Linked DNA regions of Psychrobacter arcticus 273-4. The protein of the gene in region 1 binds, or shares a complex with, the protein of each later gene. Links are inferred from orthologs where the notes say so. Each region holds a gene or a part of one and is shown on either strand. Other genes may lie near its edges. The genes, in order: mrdA and rodA.

Region 1 (3,241 bases):
AAACTGCAGCGTTGGCCAGTTTTTTAGCGGTTTTAAACATTTGTAAATTTTATTAATAGCATTCATTAACTAGGCAATTATGACGATAATAGACGATAAAGTCCAGCAACAACTTGTCCAACTTTAGTCTGTTTCAGACAGTCAAAATACAATGTTTGATGATGAGTGCCTTTTTGCGCCGCTAGCGTGGTATTAAAAACCGCCGCCAGTTCGCTCAATTGCTCATTCAACTCCTTATCTGCTTCTAAATAGATAAGCGTGTCTGTATCAATTAGATCTTGGGTAAACAAGGTGGTCAAAATAGGTTGCCACAAATCCTCAGCATAAGGTGGATCAATAAACACGATATCAAAGGGACGTGGCACAAGCTGCTTTTGTTGTAGAACTTGTTCGGCTGTGCCTTGAATAATTTGATGGCTGTCGATATCAAGACGTAACAGCTCGGCACTTTGGCGTAACATTTGACTTTGGGCAGCATTCATTTCGATAAAGGTGCAATGGGCAGCGCCGCGCGATAAGGCTTCGAAACCTAAGACGCCGCTACCAGCACAGCTATCGAGCACTTGGGCATCATGAATATTAGCAATCAGCCAATTAAACAAGGTCTCGCGTAGTCTATCTGGGGTCGGGCGCAAGCCTTCTGCATCCACAAAGCGCACAACACGGCGTTTAAACTGACCACCGATAATACGTACATCACCAGCCGCAGTAAGTTTGGTTTTTTGATTTTTGTTAGAATTATGCGCGCTTGAGGGCTTTTTCATCATCTTACCTTCGATACCTTGTTCATACTCGACATTTTATTCAGTGGTCGCTGTAGCAGTTTGAGCCTGCGCTTTTGTCTTTTCTTTTGCTGCTTTTAATGCTTTGTCTTCTTTATCACGTATGGCATCAAGCGTGGCTTTTTCGAATGCTTTTTGGCGTTTAATGACCTTTAGCTGATCAGTAGTAGGCGGCAAAATAGGATTGGTGTCGCGCTGCAATACCCAATAATCAAATAAGGCTCTGCCAATAGGAGCAGCAACGACACTACCACCACCGCCGTTTTCGACCAATACTGCTAGGGCAATTTGTGGATCCTCCACTGGAGCAAAGCCATTAAACCAAGCATGATCCCACTGGCGCTTATCCAGCGCGGATTTATTATAGCTTTTGCCTTGAGCAATCGATTTCACCTGTGCCGTACCTGTTTTACCAGCAATACGATAGCGCGGTGTATAAATGCCACGTCCTGTTCCCGCTTTGATGGTTTCTTCCATCGCATCGTGCATACGTAGCCAGTCAGAAGGCTTGCCATTGTAATCAATCTTGCCATCAGGCTTAGTGATGACATCGACTGCTGCCGCCCCGTCACTACTTTTTAATAGATGGGGGGTGATGTGGAAGCCTTTGCTCGCCGTCATGGCAGTTGCATTGGCAATCTGTAGTGGCGTCGCTAAGAAATAGCCCTGACCGATACTGACAGAAATCGTTTCACCCGGTAACCAGCCTTTATCGTAAGTGTCTTTTTTCCATTTTGGTGAAGGCATAACCCCAGATTTTTCATTGGGCAAGTCAATGCCAGTCTCTTCACCGAACCCAAAACGTACCATCCAGTCATGTAAGCGCTGAATGCCCATCTCATAAGCCAATTTATAATAATAAGTATCGACTGACATGACGATGGATTGTTTGAGGTCAACCGTACCATGACCACCTTTTTTCCAGTCGCGAAAACGGTGTGAATCACCCGGCAGGCTAAAATAACCTGGATCGTAAATAGTGGTATCCCAGTTACGCAGGCCATAATGAATACCACCTAAGCCTTCAAAGGGCTTAATGGTTGAGCCGGGCGGATAAGTACCTTGCAGGGCACGATTATAAAGTGGCTGATCCAAATCTTCACGTAGATCGTCATAGTCTTTAAAGGAGATGCCGGAGATAAAAGGGTTTGGGTCATAACTTGGATTACTGACAAATGCCAATACGTCGCCATTTTTGGGATCTATCGCCACGATAGCGCCGCGCCGACCATCAAGCTGCTGCTGCGCTACAACCTGCAATCCATAATCTAAGCTTAGGGTAATGTCATTGCCGGCGATTGGTGCTTTGGTATCGAGTTGACGCAGGATATTACCGTGCGCATCGGTTTCTACCGACTGATAGCCCGGTTGCCCAAGTAAAATATTTTCATAAAAATCTTCGATGCCAATCTTACCGATAAGGTCAGTACCGGCATATCGATCTTTATTTATCTGCTTAGATTCTTTGTCATTAATGCGTCCAACATAGCCAATAACATGAGCGAAAAGCTCATCATAAGGGTAGGAGCGTGTGAGCTTACTTTGAATAGTGACACCGCGGAAAAAGGGCTTACGTTCACTAAACTGCGCCAACTGCGCCTCGGTTAAATCAATCTTGATGGTCACCGGATCGTTTTTATTTTTACTCAGACGCGCTAAAATATCGGTGATATTTTCATCCGTCAAATCAAAGATAGGTGCCAGTAATTGTAAGGTGCGTTCTGGGTCTCCCACTTCGTCAGGACTTAACATGGCAGTAAATACAGGCTGATTGTCAGCAAGGATAATGCCATTGCGATCATAAATATAACCACGGCTTGGCGGGGCAGAAATCAATTTGATACGATTGTTGTCCGATTGGGTCGTATATTTATCGTGCGCAAAAATCTGCAGAAACCCATAACGTGCTATTAACCCTAGCAAACCCACAAATATTATTAATCCAAGGATAAGAATTCGACTGGTAAAAATACTATTGACCTGTTCGGTATCAGGAGTGAGCGGTTTGTTCATATAAAGTCAGTACCCAAACGGTCAGTGAGACAATAAATCAAGAAAGTATCAAAGGATGTCGTAATAGAATTGCAGTCGACCATGCCAAATATTATGCCGGCAAAGCAAGGTGAGCATAAGAAATAAGCCAAATTATTTCAAGGACATAGTACGCTATGAGGAAGATTTTATGTTAGTAATTTTGCCATCATATACATACAAATACTTATTAAAATCTAACGGCAAATTATAACAGATCAAAAGCAATGACGCAGTAGGCAGTCATTTATTTTATCGCTGTTATGAAAGATGGCATTATGATGAGTCTTATTATGGTTAGTGACATATTTAATAACGTAGATAATAACTTAATAACGTAGATAATAACCACGTAAAGGATAAAAATACGGTCGTAAAATCAACTGCTGGCAATAACTTTGGTAGATTATTTTAAGGGTTTCGTACAT
Region 2 (3,134 bases), 800 kb from region 1 along the record:
AACTCCAAAACCGATATCAATCTATCTTTTTCATAATGACTGATTTTATAGTTCGGCTTTTATAAGTTCTAACATATGGTAATTTTTAATTCATGATCATAAGTGGGTTGATGGTTATACATAACCCACTTATGACACGCTCAAATGATAGTTAACAATCTTAATTAAAACATTCATCAACAACTAAAATCAGATACTAATATTCGATAAACAGCCTTTTTAACATTGCTAAGTTAATAAAGGGTTTCGAGAGTCTTACGTATGAGTTTGTTATTAAACCGTTAATTAAGTAGTGACTTTGAAAGTCTAAAACCTACAAGTTGCTAACTATACGGATGAGCTACAACGACAATATAATTAAATGCTAACTTTCTTAGTAGCTCTGTACGGGTTATGTATAAATAACACCAAGACGAGATTAACGCAAATAATTGTAAAAAACAAGGAATAAAACATGTTGGTATTGAATTCTAAATACTGAATATTAAGTATGGTTTATAAGAGCGATATCTATGTTTATTACTAATAAAATCATATATTTACATTTAATTTCAGAGGAAAATAATTATGGTTTTTATCATACTTTATGTAGAATTAATTACAAATAAGATGGATGCAAGTGAGCTGATTTACTAGGATTTTTGCTCATTCTCTCTTTACGTATAGTTACTTAGTAAATAGATTTTGAGTTCATTTTATACGGTTATTTGTTAATCGATTCATTTTTGAAGCATGCTAGGTTGTGTTTTATTGAGTTGTGTTTTATTTTATTGCTGTATTCAGTAGTGTCATTATCATCGCCATTTTCACTGATTTAGATATTACCGTAAGCTGGCAAATCCTTAACTTCTGAAAAAACAATAGAATCTTGGCATGGCTTACACTTGGCATGGCTTACAAATGGTATAAAAAAAGAGACCGTATAATGTAAACATTAAGGTCTCTTGAGTAATAGAAAGATCGGGAAATGTTAGCTAGATTTGTGAGTATGAATGGACATGAGTAAGCCAAAACCTGCCATTAAAGTAACAATAGCGGTGCCACCATAGCTTATAAAAGGCAGAGGCACACCAACGACGGGTAAAATACCGCCGACCATACCAACGTTAACGAAGACATACACAAAAAACGACATGGCAATCGCGCCTGCTAGTAGTCGGCTATAAGTATCAGGATGAGAAAAGGCGATATATAAGGCGCGGGTTAATAAGCAAGCATAAATAAACATCAACAGTATGACACCAATTAAACCAAACTCTTCAGAGAAAGCCGCGATAATAAAGTCAGTATGACCTTCTGGTAAGAAGTGTAGGTGCGACTGAGTGCCTTCTAAATAACCCTTACCCGTTAGACCACCGGAGCCGATGGCCGTTTTGGACTGAATGATATTCCACCCAGCGCCTTGCACATCAGCCTCAGGATTGAATAAGGTAAGTACACGGGTGCGCTGATAGTCGTGTAATAAAAAATTCCAAGCGAACGCAACAAACGGAATGGCTAAAGCCACCGCGCCTGCAATCAGACGCCACGACAGCCCTGCCAAAAACAGCACAAAAATACCACTGGCGGCGACCAGTAATGAAGTGCCAAGGTCAGGCTCTTTGGCGATTAATAATACTGGCACCACAATCAAAGCAAAGGTAATGCCGATACTGGATAATGAAGGCGGCAGGTCGCGCTTGGATAGAAACCATGCACACATCATCGGCATACCAAGCTTCATAAACTCTGAGGGCTGTACACTACCGAACCCTGGTAGGTTGATCCAGCGCTGCGCACCCATACGTACCTCACCAATGATATCGACCAATACCAGTAGTATCAGACCCAGTACATAAAAGATGGGCGTAAAGGTGCGATAAATACTCGGCGGTATCTGAGCCATGATAAACATGACTGTAAACGCGACGCCGTAGCTGACCATTTGCCGTAGCACCATGCTCGTATCTTGAGCGGCTGCACTATATAAAATCGTCAGCCCAATACAACAAACGGTCAGTAATAAAAGGGTCAACCAAGGGTCAATGTGCGTACGTTGCCAAAAGGTCAGTGTATGACCTTGACCTAAATGGTGGCTCTGTCGTGAAAAACGGTATTGCGGGTTAGAAGACATAGGCAAAGTGTGACTGGCAGTTGACGTGGAAGGAGGGTTGTATTTAGCAGAAGACTTAAGAAAACCAGTAATTATAGGGCGTTTAATCGACCAGACAATAAAAAATAAAGTAACTTGTCGGTAATAAAGTAACGTCAATATAAAAATGATGAGGATAAGTGTTAATAACGAATAAGTCGCTGCCAATTGGTGACGATAGTTTAGCTTGCTTGCTTAAAATTTGATAGTATCGATAAAACGTTTTTAGCGGTAGTTTGTTGCAATGATCAATATAAAAAAACAAGTTTATGGGCAAATACACAAGCCTATTATTGCACTCTGTATTTGTGCCAGCACTATGAGTGCCCACACCGCTATTATCAGTGATAATAGTGAGCGCCGTATCCAAGTACGTCAGGGTAACAGCGTGAACAATGCCAATATCACACCGTCTGTACAAGGAACGCCTTATAATGCAGGTGTGACTATTTTAAGCGGATCAAGTGGCGATAGTATGCAAGGACTTATTCAGCAAAAACAGCGTGAGTTTGAATTCGATGCTAGCTTGTCAATAGAAGAAAGCAAACGTGTCAATACCAATAGACGTATGCCAAGCTATAACACCACTTATAGCACTGGTAATAATAACTATAATAATTTTACCGGTATGGATTTTAATACTTGGTTGAACAGTAATAGCTATCGCGCAAGCCAAGTGGCTAATTATCAACGCTATCTAAGCGCACGAGTAGGGGCTAGTAATGTACCGCCTTTATCACAGCTACTTATGACAGCCCGTAGTTGGGAAAAATGTGGCTATGAGCCGTATCAGCTGCCACCGCAGGAGCTATGGTCAAATATTGTACCGACATTGCAGTTATATAGTCAGCTTAAAAGCCAAGGTATTTTGCCAGCAAATAGTGAGATACGCTCGGTATATCGTAGTCCTGGATTAAATGACTGCGCGGGCGGTGCTAGTAGTAGTAAGCATGTGACAGCTGGAGCCATTGATATTTGGGTGCCAGAATATGAAAGTAGCCCA

Evidence for each region.
Region 2: the proteins of mrdA (region 1) and rodA are in contact, whole or in part, in a crystal structure (PDB 6PL5), measured with the Thermus thermophilus proteins. The link is inferred for Psychrobacter arcticus 273-4 from one-to-one orthologs. Residues at the interface, in WP_223903432.1 of Thermus thermophilus: Arg4, Ile5, His6, Leu8, Ala9, Phe12, Ala15, Leu16, Leu19, Gly20, Arg22, Ala23, Trp24, Leu26, Gln27, Val28, Tyr31, Tyr34, Leu36, Leu43, Thr45, Asp47, Lys156, Gln157, Gly158, Ser160, Val184, Leu201, Glu202; in WP_223903423.1 of Thermus thermophilus: Phe161, Val165, Phe168, Val169, Leu172, Pro198, Tyr199, Glu202, Tyr211, Arg212, Asp213, Gln220, Val221, Gln223, Ser224, Ile226, Ala227, Ile228, Gly229, Ser230, Gly266, Phe267, Val270, Leu274, Tyr277, Gly278, Leu281, Phe285, Leu289, Arg297.

The regions. Positions count from the first base shown.
Region 1 is NC_007204.1:1,914,253-1,917,493, reverse strand. What follows is about bases 299-3,200. They hold mrdA (penicillin-binding protein 2), read right to left. Parts: upstream 2,796-3,200; coding sequence 801-2,795; downstream 299-800. Other genes in these bases: rsmD (16S rRNA (guanine(966)-N(2))-methyltransferase RsmD), read right to left, coding at 299-764. In the rest of the region: more of rsmD, read right to left, coding at 78-298. UniProt on the Escherichia coli protein: Catalyzes cross-linking of the peptidoglycan cell wall. Responsible for the determination of the rod shape of the cell. Is probably required for lateral peptidoglycan synthesis and maintenance of the correct diameter during lateral and centripetal growth.
Region 2 is NC_007204.1:1,111,940-1,115,073, forward strand. What follows is about bases 43-2,837. They hold rodA (rod shape-determining protein RodA), read right to left. Parts: upstream 2,114-2,837; coding sequence 971-2,113; downstream 43-970. Other genes in these bases: PSYC_RS04835 (D-Ala-D-Ala carboxypeptidase family metallohydrolase), read left to right, coding at 2,376-2,837. Also shown: more of PSYC_RS04835, read left to right, coding at 2,838-3,134. UniProt on the Escherichia coli protein: Peptidoglycan polymerase that is essential for cell wall elongation. Also required for the maintenance of the rod cell shape. Functions probably in conjunction with the penicillin-binding protein 2 (mrdA).